DNA from 2 places in the Plantibacter sp. Mn2098 genome. Region 2 is predicted to be linked to the other one. Evidence: riboswitches for the same ligand, from Rfam matches in the RefSeq annotation. Region 2 holds a riboswitch; the other holds the start of a gene.

Region 1 (6,126 bases), on a different contig from region 2:
AGGAAGGTGTGCTCGTGGATGGCTACACTCGTCTCCCGCACGCGGTGGACGAGAGCCGCCTCGATCGCCGCGCCCGTCGCATCGCCTCCCGAGTGCAGCACCCGCGGGTAGGAGTGGGCAGCTTCGAGGCCCTTCGCGAACGCCGCATCTGGCGCCGAGCCCGCACGGTCGAATCCGACTCCGTACGCGATCAGCTCGCGGATGCGATCCGGCCCCTCGGAGCAGAGCACCCGCACGGCCTCCTCGTCGCACAGCCCAGCGCCGGCCGTGAGTGTGTCCTGCACGTGCGACTCGACGGAGTCGTCGTCGAACATCACGCCGGCGATGCCACCCTGCGCGTAACGCGTGTTGCTCTGCCCCAGCACGTCCTTCGTGACGAGGACGACCTCGTGCTCATCGCTCGCGTGGATGGCGGTGACGAGCCCGGCGATGCCGCTGCCCACCACCACGACCCTGGTCACGGTCAGACCTCGACCGTCTGAGCCGGCGCGACGGTGGTTGCCTGAGCCGCGACGGGCGGCTTCGCGGCCAGCATCCGTTCGAGGGCGAGCCGTGCGGGGACGGCGACGTCGTCTGAGACGGTGATCCGGTTGATGACCTCGCCTGCGACGAGCCCTTCGAGCACCCAGGCGAGGTAGCCCGGGTGGATGCGGTACATCGTGGAGCACGGGCAGATGACGTCGTCGAGGCAGAAGATCGTGTGCTGCGGGTACTGCGCGGCGAGGCGCTGCACCATGTTGATCTCCGTGCCGATCGCGAAGGTCGTGCCCGCCGGGGCCGCCTCGATCGCCTTCTGGATGTAGTCAGTCGAACCGGCCTCGTCCGCGGCGTCGACGACGGGCATCGGGCACTCGGGGTGCACGATGACGCGGACGCCGGGGTGGGCTGCGCGCGCGCGATCGATCTGGTCGACCGTGAACCGCTTGTGCACGGAGCAGAAGCCGTGCCACAGGATGACCTCCGCTTCCTGCAACCCCTGCGCGTCGTTGCCGCCGAGCGCCTTGTTCGGGTTCCACATGGGCATGTGCTCGAGTGGCACACCGAGCTTCTTGGCCGTGTTGCGGCCGAGGTGCTGGTCGGGGAAGAAGAGGACGCGCTGACCGCGCTCGAAGGCCCACTTGAGCACTGTCTCGGCGTTGGACGAGGTGCAGACGATGCCGCCGTGGCGACCGCAGAAGCCCTTGAGCGCCGCGGACGAGTTCATGTAGGTGACGGGGATGACGGGCACGCGGCCATCCGCATCGGGCTCGGTTCCGTAGAGGGCTTCGAGCTGCTCCCAGGCCTCCTCGACCTGGTCGATGTTCGCCATGTCCGCCATCGAGCACCCGGCGGCCAGGTTCGGCAGGATGACCGCCTGCTCCGGACCGGAGAGGAGGTCGGCCGTCTCCGCCATGAAGTGGACACCGCAGAAGACGATCGCCTCCGCCTCGGTTCGGGCCTTCGCCGCGTTCGCGAGCTGGAACGAATCGCCCACGTAGTCAGCGTGCTGCACGACCTCGTCGCGCTGGTAGAAGTGCCCGAGGATCACAACGCGATCGCCGAGCGTCTCCTTCGCAGCCACGATCCGCCGGTGCAGGTCCGCCTGATCAGCATCGCGGTAGGAGGCGGGCAGCTGGCCCTGACGGGGGGAACCCGTTGGGATGACATCGCCCATCGACGCGCCCGGACCGTAGCTCGGGGGAGTGAGGTCGAAGACCCACGGGCCGGAGGCGAGCTCCGGCGCACAGGTGGAACCTGCGGTCTGGCCGTTCGCGATCTCCTGGATCATGGCGTCGACGGAAGCGGTGAGGGTCATGAGAGCTCCTGCATGCGTGCTGGTGGTGCGGTTTCGGTGGGGTCTGCACCGGCGAGCGGGCCGTGGTCGGCGTACTCGGAGGAGCGGTTGAAGCGGTAGAGCCTCGCCGGACGGTGCCGGCCGCCGGTGCGGAGCTCGTCGGTTGCGACGACCTGCCCGGACGACTCGATCTGCCGGCGGAAGTTGGCCGGGTCGAGTTGCTTCTGGAGGACGGCCTCGTGGACCTCGCGCAGTTCTGTGAGCGTGAACGTCTCACCGAGGAAGGCGTGGGCGATGTGGCTGTACTCGAGTTTGCTGCGGAGCCGCCACAGCGCGTACTCCACGATGAGTTCGTGGTCGAAGGCGAGCCGCGGGAGCGCATCGGTGCGGAACCAGCGGACGTTCTGCCCGACGAGCGTGCGCTTGGCCTCCTCTGAGCCGACGAGCGCCCAGTAGACGATCGAGACGACACGTTCGTCCGGCGAGCGGTCGATGTCGCCGAACGCGTAGAGCTGTTCGAGGTAGCGGGGGCGCAGCGATGTCGTCACTTCGAGTGTGCGCCGTGCCGCGTCCGCGAGGGACTCCTCCGCGCCGAGCGGGCCGCCTGGCAACGCCCACAGCCCGTCGTACGGTTCGCGGATGCGGCGGACGAGCGGGATCCAGATGGCCGGGGTCGGATCCGTCGCACCGAAGCCGTCATCGGTGCGGAGCGTGAAGATGACGGTGGACACGGCCAGCTTGACGCTCGCCGCGTCCGCGAGGCCCTGATCTGCTGCGCTCTCACCCATCGTGTGCTCCCGGTGGCTCGGGCGATGTCGATCCAACGACATCGCGATCAACTAAGAGTATGTCTGACTCTTACTGTTCCGAGCCTTAGTGTACACCTGACCAGAACACCGACTCCCGCAAGCGCGGCGAACCACGATATGCTGGGCGCGCAAACGAATATCGGGCCGCAAACACGATGCGGGAGAGCCGGTTCACCCGGCACCGAAGGAGCAAGCCTCCCCGCCAATCTCTCAGGTCCTGTACCGCATCGAACTGGCCACTCTGGAAAGCAGCGTCACCATCCTGTGGCGCTCGCCGACGGTGAAAGCAGCACGGACGTCGATCCGTCGCTCGCGAAACTCTCAGGCCAATGACAGAGGGGGAGTTCCCAACGGGCGCGCTTGTCGTACCCGAAGCGCACCACGCGACCCCGGAGAACTCGTGACCGATCTCGAACGAACCAGTCCTTTGCACCCCGTCCATGAAGCCGCAGGCGCGAGCTTCACGGACTTCGCCGGCTGGCAGATGCCCGTCCGCTACTCCAGCGACCTCGCAGAGCACCACGCCGTCCGCACGGCCGCCGGCATCTTCGACCTCTCGCACATGGCCGAGATCCTCGTCGCCGGGCCGGACGCCGCTGCATTCCTCGACACGGCGCTCGCCGGCAAGCTGTCCGCCATCGCGCTGTGGCAGGCCAAATACTCGCTCATCCTCAACGAGCAGGGCGGCATCGTCGATGACATCGTGGTGTACCGACTCGCCGACGAGCGATTCCTCGTCATCGCGAACGCCGGCAACCGGGAGGCCGCGTTCCGAGCGCTCAGCGAGCGTGCTGCCGGATTCGACGTGACCGTCGAGGACCAGAGCGACGCGACTGCGCTCATCGCCGTCCAGGGACCCGCATCGCGCGCCATCCTCGAATCGGTCGCAGCGATCACGGATCTCGGCACGCCGCTCGCAGAGCTCGGCTACTACCGCTGCACCGATGCGCTCTTCGAGGGCCTCCCGCTGCTCGTCGCCCGCACCGGGTACACGGGCGAGGACGGCTTCGAACTGTATGTGCAGGCCGACGCCGCCGAACGGCTCTGGCGCGCGATCGAAGCGGTGGGCGCATCCCACGGCCTCGTCCCCGCCGGGCTCGCGAGCCGTGACACGCTGCGCCTCGAAGCAGGCATGCCGCTCTACGGCCACGAACTCGGCACGGGTACGTTCCCCGTGCAAGCAGGGCTCGGCCGCGTCGTCGCATTGAGCAAGCCCGGCGCATTCGTCGGCCGTGCAGCCGTCGAAGCCGGACCTCCCGCGGATGCGCCCGTGCTCGTCGCCCTCGTCTCCGAAGGGCGTCGTGCGGGCCGGGCAGGCTACGCCGTGTTCGACGGCGACGTCGAGGTCGGCGAGGTCACGAGCGGTGCGCTCTCACCCACCCTCGGCCACCCCATCGCGATGGCCTACGTCCACCCCGACCAGTCCGCCACTGGAACGGTCCTCACCATCGACGTCCGCGGTACGAAGATCCCCGCGACCGTCACCACGCTGCCCTTCTACACGAGAGAGAAGTAACCCGACATGGCCGACAAGACCGAACTCAAGTACACCGCCGAGCACGAGTGGATCCGCGTCGAGGGCGACCTCGCCGTCATCGGCATCACCGACTACGCAGCCGAGAAGCTCGGCGACGTCGTCTACGTCGACCTGCCGGCTGTGGGCGGTGAGATCACCGGCGGTTCCATCGTCGGCGAGATCGAGTCCACGAAGTCGGTCGGCGAGCTGTTCGCGCCCATCGACGGCACGGTCGTCGAGGTCAATGACGCCGTGATCGACGACCCGTCGATCGTGAACGCAGACCCGTTCGGCACCGGATGGCTCATCTCGGTGCGCTTCGCGGAGCTGCCGACGACCCTCCTCAGCTGGGACGAGTACGCAGCAGTGGTGGGCGAGTAATGGCGGAACGCTTCTCCACGCGCCACATCGGGACCGATGCCGACGCGCAGGCGACGATGCTCTCGGCCATCGGTTACGACTCCGTCGACGCGCTGCTCGACGCCGCCGTGCCGGACGCCATCAAGGCCGACCAGCTCGCCTCGTCGAGCATCCCGGACGCGATCGGCGAGCGCGCCGCGCTGGCCGAGCTGCGAGCCATCGCCGCGCGCAACACGGTCAACCGCAGCCTCATCGGCCTCGGTTACTACGACACGATCACGCCGGCGGTCATCAAGCGGAACGTGCTCGAGAACCCGTCCTGGTACACGGCGTACACGCCCTACCAGCCGGAGATCTCGCAGGGCCGCCTCGAAGCCCTCATCAACTTCCAGACGATGGTCTCCGACCTCACGGGGCTCGACACGGCCAACGCGTCCATGCTCGACGAGAGCACGGCCGTCGTCGAGGGCATGCTTCTCGCCCGCCGCGGTTCGAAGTCCGCATCGCACACCTTCATCGTGGACGCCGACGCGTTCCCGCAGACGAAGGCGCTCCTCGCGAACCGCGCAGAGGCCGTCGGCATCGAGCTCGTCGAGATCGATCTCTCCGCCGCCGCCATCGCCGGTGACGCGCTCCCAGACGCGTTCGGCGTCTTCGTGCAGTACCCGGGCGCGAGCGGCCGGATCTGGAACCCGGCCGCGGTCATCGCCGAGGTCAAGGGGCGGGGCGGCCTCGCGGTCGTCGCAGCCGACCTGCTGGCACTCGCGCTCATCTCCTCGCCGGGTTCGCTCGGGGCGGACATCGCCGTGGGCACCACCCAGCGTTTCGGCGTGCCCATGGGCTTCGGCGGACCGCACGCCGGCTACATGGCCGTCCGCAAGGGCCTCGAACGTCAGCTCCCCGGCCGCCTCGTCGGCGTGAGCCAGGACGCAGCGGGCCACCCCGCGTACCGGCTCACGCTCCAGACGCGCGAGCAGCACATCCGCCGCGAGAAGGCGACGAGCAACATCTGCACGGCGCAGGTCCTCCTCGCCGTGATGGCCGCGATGTACGCGGTCTACCACGGCCCGGCGGGCATCCGCCGGATCGCGCAGTCGGTGCATGCGACGGCCGTTCGCGCCGCGTACTCGCTCCGCACCGCTGGCGCGGACGTCGTGTCCGAGCACTACTTCGACACGCTCCTCGTGCGTGTGCCCGATGCTGCGGCCGTCGTCGCATCGGCCCACGCACGCGGCATCCTGCTGCGCGCCGTGGACGAGACGACCGTGTCGCTCAGCTTCGACCAGGTCACGGCCGACGACCTCGATCACGGCTCCACCCTCGTCCGTGAGCTCACCGAGCTCCTCGGCACGGGAACGCGTGTCGAGGTCGAAGCTCCGGCATCGATCTTCGCCGAGCAGGGCGCCTCCTTCTTCGCGTTCGCTCCGGCCGGCGCGGCAGAGTTCCCGGAGGACCTCCGCCGCGAGACCGAGTACCTCACCCACCCCGTCTTCAACACGCACCACTCCGAGACGGCCATGATGCGGTACCTCAAGCAGCTCGCCGACCGCGACTACGCGCTCGACCGCGGCATGATCCCGCTCGGCTCCTGCACGATGAAGCTCAACGCCGCCACCGAGATGGAAGCCGTCACCTGGCCCGAGTTCGCAGGCCTCCACCCCTTCGCG
Region 2 (6,126 bases):
TCGACGAGGAGTACGCCGGCATCCCGTCGAGCAAGCTGGACACACTGCTGGAACAACTGGACGATGTCATCGCAGAGGGGCACCGCTCGCTCGTGTTCAGCCAGTTCACGACGTTCCTCAAGAAGGCAGCCGAACGGCTCGACGCGCAGGGCATCGCCTACGAGTACCTCGACGGTTCGAGTCTGCGCCGCCCGGAGATCATCGAGCGGTTCCGCGGCGGTGACGCGCCCGTGTTCCTCATCAGCCTCAAGGCCGGCGGGTTCGGCCTCAACCTGACCGAGGCGGACTACGTGTTCCTGCTCGATCCGTGGTGGAACCCCGCCTCGGAGTCGCAGGCGATCGATCGGACCCATCGCATCGGCCAGACCGGCAACGTGATGGTCTACCGGCTCGTCGCCCGCGGCACGATCGAGGAGAAGGTCATGGCGCTCAAGGAACGCAAGTCGAAGTTGTTCGACGCCGTCCTCGACGACGACGCCGTCTTCAGCAGCTCCCTCTCAGCCGATGACATCCGCGGGCTCCTCGAGGCTTAGGCGCCTCGACGAGCCCGCGGAGTGCCGGAGATCAGCCGCAGATCAGCCGCAGATCAGCCGGCGAAGGCGTTGACGCCGGTGCGCTCCGCCGACAGCGCCCAGAGACGTTCCGCCTCAGCCGGATCGATGGCGTGCGCCGAGACCCCCGAGGCCGGGGCGACGGCCTCCGCAGCCGGCACAGCGACCTCGACGTCCTCCAGGAACAGCCCGCCGAGCCCGTCGAGTTTCGGCGACGTCGCAGCCCACACCTGGGTCGCTGCACCCTGCTCCGGCGACTTGAATGCGGGGTTCGTCGGATTGCCGTCCTCATCCATCCAACCGGCGGCGACCATCTCCTGGCGCGGGAGGTGCCGCTGCAGTGGCGTGAGGATCCCGCCGGGGTGCACCGAGAACGCGCGGACGCCCTCCGCCTTGCCCAGCTCGTCGAGCTGCAGGGCGAACAGGGCGTTCGCGGTCTTCGCCTGCCCGTACGCCGCCCACTTGTCGTAGCCGGTGGTGAAGTCGATGTCGTCCCAACGGATGGCGGAGCGATGGTGCGCCGACGAGGAGGTCGCGATGACACGAGACGACCCGCCCTTGACGACGGCCGGCCACAGCAGGTTGACGAGGGCGAAGTGTCCGAGGTGGTTCGTGGCGAACTGCAGCTCCCAACCAGGACCGACGCGAGTTTCCGGGGCGGCCATCACACCGGCGTTGTCGATGATGATGTCGATGCTGCGGCCAGAGGCCAGGAACCGCTCGGCGAACGCGCGCACGCTCGCCAGGTCGGAGAGGTCCATCTCGTCCACCTCGACGTGTTCTGCGGATCCGTCGATGTCCGCGAGCTCTTCGCGGGCGGCTTCGACGCGGCGTGCGGGGACGACGACGTCTGCGCCGGCGCCGACGAGCGCACGGACGGTCTCCTTGCCGAGGCCGGAGTATCCGCCGGTCACGATGGCGAGCTTGCCGGTCAGATCGATGCCCTCGAGGACCTCTGCGGCCGTGGTCGAAGCGTCGAATCCGGAGCCGATGCGGTGTTGTGTACGTGTCATGTCGGCCAGACTACGACTTCGAGCGCACTCGCAGTCAACGGGTTTGCGGGCGACGGAAGGCCGCAGGGTTCGGCAGTCCCTAGGCTGTGGGGATGCAGCGGATCGTCACATGGTGGGACCGACGGCAGATCCCGCTGTATCTCGCGGCGATCGTCCTCGGTGGGGTCGTCGGCCTCGTCGCGCCGTCGTCCGCGCCCGGGCTCGCGGCATCGATCAATCCCGCGCTCATCCTGCTCCTGTTCGCCACGTTCCTCGGCGTGCCGCTCACGATGATCGGCCGTGCGTTCCGGGACGGGCGCTTCTTCGTCACGGTGCTGCTGGTGAACTTCGGGATCGTGCCGATCGTGGTGTTCGGACTGTCGCGCTTCGTGACCGACGACCGTGGCTTGCTCATCGGTGTCCTGCTGGTCCTGCTGACGCCGTGCGTGGACTACGTCATCGTGTTCACTGGCCTCGCCGGCGGTGCGCGGGACCGGCTGCTCGCGGCGGCGCCCGTGCTGATGCTGCTGCAGATCGTGCTGCTGCCGGGCTATCTCTGGCTGTTCGCCGGTGCCGACGCCGTCGCGCTCGTGGAGGTCGAGCCGTTTGTGGAGGCGTTCCTGCTGCTCATCGTGGTGCCGCTCGTCGCGGCTGCGATCGTGCAGGCGGTGGCCGGGCGATCCGCGATCGGTGCAGGCATCATGCGGGTGATGGAGGGCGCGATGGTGCCGATCATGATGCTGACGCTCGCGGTCGTCGTCGGGTCGCAGATCGCCGCGGTGGGTGAACAGGCGGTTGCCCTGTTGCGGGTGGTGCCGCTGTTCGTGGCGTTCCTCGTGGTGATGGTGGTCGTCGGTGCGCTCGTGTGGCGCCCGGCCCGACTCGACGCGCCGGCCGGGCGGGCACTCGTGTTCAGCGGTGCGACGCGGAACTCGCTGGTGGTGCTGCCGCTCGCGCTCTCGCTGCCGACGTCGCTCGCGATCGCTCCGCTCGCGGTGGTGACGCAGACGCTTGTGGAACTCGTCGGCATGGTGGTGCTCGTGCGGGTGGTGCCGAGGATCGTGGGCCCTTCGAGACCCGGTCGCTGAGCGTGACCCGGTCACTGAGCTTGTCGAAGTGACGACTGCGCGGGGTCGGGCCCTTCGACAAGCTCAGGGACCGGGGGTGACGACTGCGCTGGTTCGGGCCCTTCGACAGGCTCAGGGACCAAGTCCGGTCGCTGAGCGAGACCCGGTCACTGAGCTTGTCGAAGTGTCGACAGGCCCAGCGACCGGGCCGGACCGGGCCTGAGCGCTAGTGCTTGTGGTGCCCGTGATGCGGGATCTGGCTCTCGTCTGGACCGGGGTTCGTGATCGTCGCGGTCTCCTCGGCCTCCGCGTCGTCGATCGCTTCGTCGTGCGGGCCGGGGTTGTTGATGCTCGGGTTGGCGAGCGCCGCCTCGTCGACGGCTTCGTCGTGCGGGCCGGGGTTGTTGATGCTCGCGTTCGTGAGCACCGCCTCGTCGACGGCTTCGTCGTGCGGACCAGGGTTGTTGATGTCTGCGTTCTCGAGGTTCTGATCGCTCATGTCGACTCCTTCGTCGCCCGCGCATCAACGTCGGCTCCAGCAGCCGCCGATCGTACGGGTCTGGCACCAGGCTAGAGCGTCGCCAGCGGGACTTCCAGGCATTCTCCGACTCTGCACGATCGTGTATCGTGCACAGCACAACATCACACGCCTTCGAGCAGCTGCGGGAGAGTTCCGTCCTGCATCATCGGGCGGGCGCCGTAGGAGCAAATCCTCCCCGGGAATCTCTCAGGCCCCTGTACCGCAGCAGCTCGGCGACTCTGGAAAGCAGTGACGATCTCGTCGCTCACCGACGGTGCAAGCGTTCTCCCGCCAGGGGATCGCGGAAACTCTCAGGTCCGATACAGAGCGGGGAGGGACTCGACCATCGGTCGCGCACCAGCGCGCCACAGCATCGGAGTTCCCATGACCAACGCACCAGCATCCCGGGTGGCGGCAGCATGACCATCAGCGTGTTCGACCTGTTCTCGGTGGGCATCGGTCCGTCGAGTTCGCACACGGTGGGGCCGATGCGCGCCGCATCCGTGTTCGTCGACGACGTCCGTGACGCTGGTGTCCTCGATGCGGTGGCCGCGCTCGACGTCGACCTGTACGGTTCGCTCGCCGCGACGGGACGTGGACACGGCACGATGACGGCTGTGCTGCTGGGGCTGGAGGGGTACCGTCCGGAGGAGATCCTGCCGGAGGAGGTCGAGGAGCGTCTCGGGGCGCTCGCCGCGACGGGGACGCTGCGGTTCGGCCGCGGTGTCTCGCTGCGCTTCGCGGTCGACGACATCGCGCTGCACCCGTTGACGGTCCTCGAACGCCACACGAACGGCATGCGGTTCGCCGTGCGGGACGCTGTGGGCGAGGTGCTCCACGAGGCGGTGTTTTACTCGGTCGGCGGCGGGTTCGTGGTGCGGGAGGACGGGACGCCCGTTGCGAGGACTGGCCCGGTCGTGCCGGACGCCGCTGTGCCACTGCCGTTCCGCACGGCGGCGGAGCTGCTCGGCCACTGCCGGGCGGAGGGTGTGCCGTTCAGCGGGGTGATGCTCCGGAACGAGCTCGTCACGCGCTCGGAGGACGAGGTGCGCAGCGGGCTCCTGCACATCCGCGACGTGATGGAGGCGTGCAAGAACTCGAGTCTGGAACGCACCGGGCCGCTGCCAGGCGGTCTCGACGTGCGGCGACGCGCGCCGGCGTGGCACACCCGCCTGCGTGCTGAGGACCCGGATCGGGATCCGAAGTTCTGGCAGGAATGGGTGAACCTCGTGGCGCTCGCCGTCAACGAGGAGAACGCGTCGGGAGGCCGGGTCGTGACGGCGCCGACGAACGGTGCGGCCGGCATCATCCCGGCGGTCATGTTCTACGCCACCCACTACGGCCCCGGCATGGATGCGGCGACGCCGGAGCAGCGGGACGAGGTCGTCGTCCGGTTCCTGCTCGCCGCCGGTGCGGTCGGCGTCCTGTACAAGGAGCAGGCATCGATCTCCGGTGCGGAGGTGGGATGCCAGGGCGAGGTCGGCTCGGCATCGTCTATGGCGGCCGCCGGACTCGCCGAAGTCCTCGGCGGGACGCCTGAGCAGGTCGAGAACGCGGCCGAGATCGCGATGGAGCACAACCTCGGGCTGACGTGCGATCCGATCGGCGGGCTCGTGCAGATCCCCTGCATCGAGCGGAACGCGATCGCCGCAGCGAAGGCGATCAACGCCGCGAAGATGGCGCTCTGGGGCGACGGCACCCATCGGGTGTCCCTCGACGAGGTCATCGTCACGATGCGCGAGACGGGCCGCGACATGTCGTCGAAGTACAAGGAGACCGCGTTGGGCGGGCTCGCGGTCAACGTCGTGGAGTGCTGACTCTGCCCTCACGGCCGGGCGATGATCGCCTCCGCAGCTGCGATTGCGGCGTCGTGCGCCGAGACGGGTGAGTCCTGCAGAGCGTTCGTCGTGACGTCGATGCCCTGACCGTTCAGGCTGAAGAGCACCTGGCACTGCTGGTCGTTGACCCCGCACCACAGGATCGCGGTGTCCGAGGACGGCAGACCGGTGAGCTGCACGGCGGCCTGCGTGCTGCCGGTCGGGATGTTCGACAGGATCTTGGGCGCGATCCACGCGCCGCCGGGCACGGCCGTGATGGTGAGGGGTGCGATCACGGCGCTCGTTCCGACCGGGCCGTACACGCAGCCGAGGGCGCCGATGTCCTGTACAGCGACCGTCTGGACCGACGGCAGTTTCTGCGGTTCCTGCGCGACGTACCCGTCACCGGCATCGCCGTTGTCGCCGCCGAGCGCCGTCGCCGCGGCGTCGGTCGGGAGGAGCGCGTCACAACTGGAGGCGACCGGCTTCGCCGACGTCGGCGGGGTCCACGCAGGTGCGGGCTCGCCGGCGGACGCGAGTCGATCGAAGAGTGAGGTGAACGCGGGTGTCGCGTGTGCGAAGGTCTCGTCCGGCGACCCGAGCGACGTCGTTGTGAGCTGTGCGCCCGGGTTGTAGATCAGGATCTGCACCCAATTCGAACCGACGAGCGCGTTTGCGCGGCAGCCGATGTCGCCGCAGGATGCGAACGCCTTGGTCGTCCCGAAGTCCCGTGTGTCGGTCGCTTCCGCATCGTCCTGCCACCCGGGGTTCCAGGTGGACGCTGCGTCCGGGAGCACCTGGACGACCATCCGCGGCGCAGGGTAGGTTTCGGTCGTGATGGTCGGGCTGAAGTTGTCCGGTTCGACCGTCCACTGGCAGACGAGGCCGCCAGCGGCGGTGACGGCGATGTCGTCGAGGCTCGCGTGGTCTGCTGTCGAGGGCCAGGTGACGAGCGTCGCCGGTGCCCGCAGTGCCTCGGCGGCGTCCGTCGTGGAGACGAGGTCGTCGCAACCGAGCGGCAGTCGGAAGGTCGGGGCGGCGAGTTCCGAACTGGTGGATTCGGTCGTCGGAGCGCTGGAGGTCGGGCTGCTCTCGGGGGTGGTCGGCGCCGTGCACGCGCTCAGCAGGACCGCGAGGACGAGCGCCCCGCCGATGCCGATGCCGCCTCGGACAGCGAGC

What was found. Region 2 has a riboswitch for glycine ahead of ACL9RL_RS03280 (L-serine ammonia-lyase). Riboswitches for the same ligand answer to the same signal wherever they lie in the genome.
Region 1: it holds a riboswitch for glycine, as region 2 does, so the genes downstream of both, gcvT (glycine cleavage system aminomethyltransferase GcvT) here and ACL9RL_RS03280 (L-serine ammonia-lyase) in region 2, are expected to answer to the same signal.

What each region holds. Positions count from the first base shown of each region.
Region 1 is NZ_JBMOUH010000003.1:212,659-218,784, forward strand. Features, by position in the region: gene nadB (L-aspartate oxidase) at 1-461, opposite strand, end outside; gene nadA (quinolinate synthase NadA) at 464-1,795, opposite strand; gene ACL9RL_RS06525 (NUDIX hydrolase) at 1,792-2,562, opposite strand; glycine riboswitch at 2,732-2,818, shown strand; glycine riboswitch at 2,820-2,926, shown strand; gene gcvT (glycine cleavage system aminomethyltransferase GcvT) at 2,984-4,099, shown strand; gene gcvH (glycine cleavage system protein GcvH) at 4,106-4,480, shown strand; gene gcvP (aminomethyl-transferring glycine dehydrogenase) at 4,480-6,126, shown strand, end outside.
Region 2 is NZ_JBMOUH010000002.1:97,633-103,758, reverse strand. Features, by position in the region: gene ACL9RL_RS03300 (SNF2-related protein) at 1-533, shown strand, start outside; gene ACL9RL_RS03295 (SDR family NAD(P)-dependent oxidoreductase) at 587-1,564, opposite strand; gene ACL9RL_RS03290 (arsenic resistance protein) at 1,657-2,631, shown strand; gene ACL9RL_RS03285 (hypothetical protein) at 2,837-3,109, opposite strand; glycine riboswitch at 3,264-3,363, shown strand; glycine riboswitch at 3,364-3,466, shown strand; gene ACL9RL_RS03280 (L-serine ammonia-lyase) at 3,550-4,947, shown strand; gene ACL9RL_RS03275 (hypothetical protein) at 4,956-6,126, opposite strand, start outside.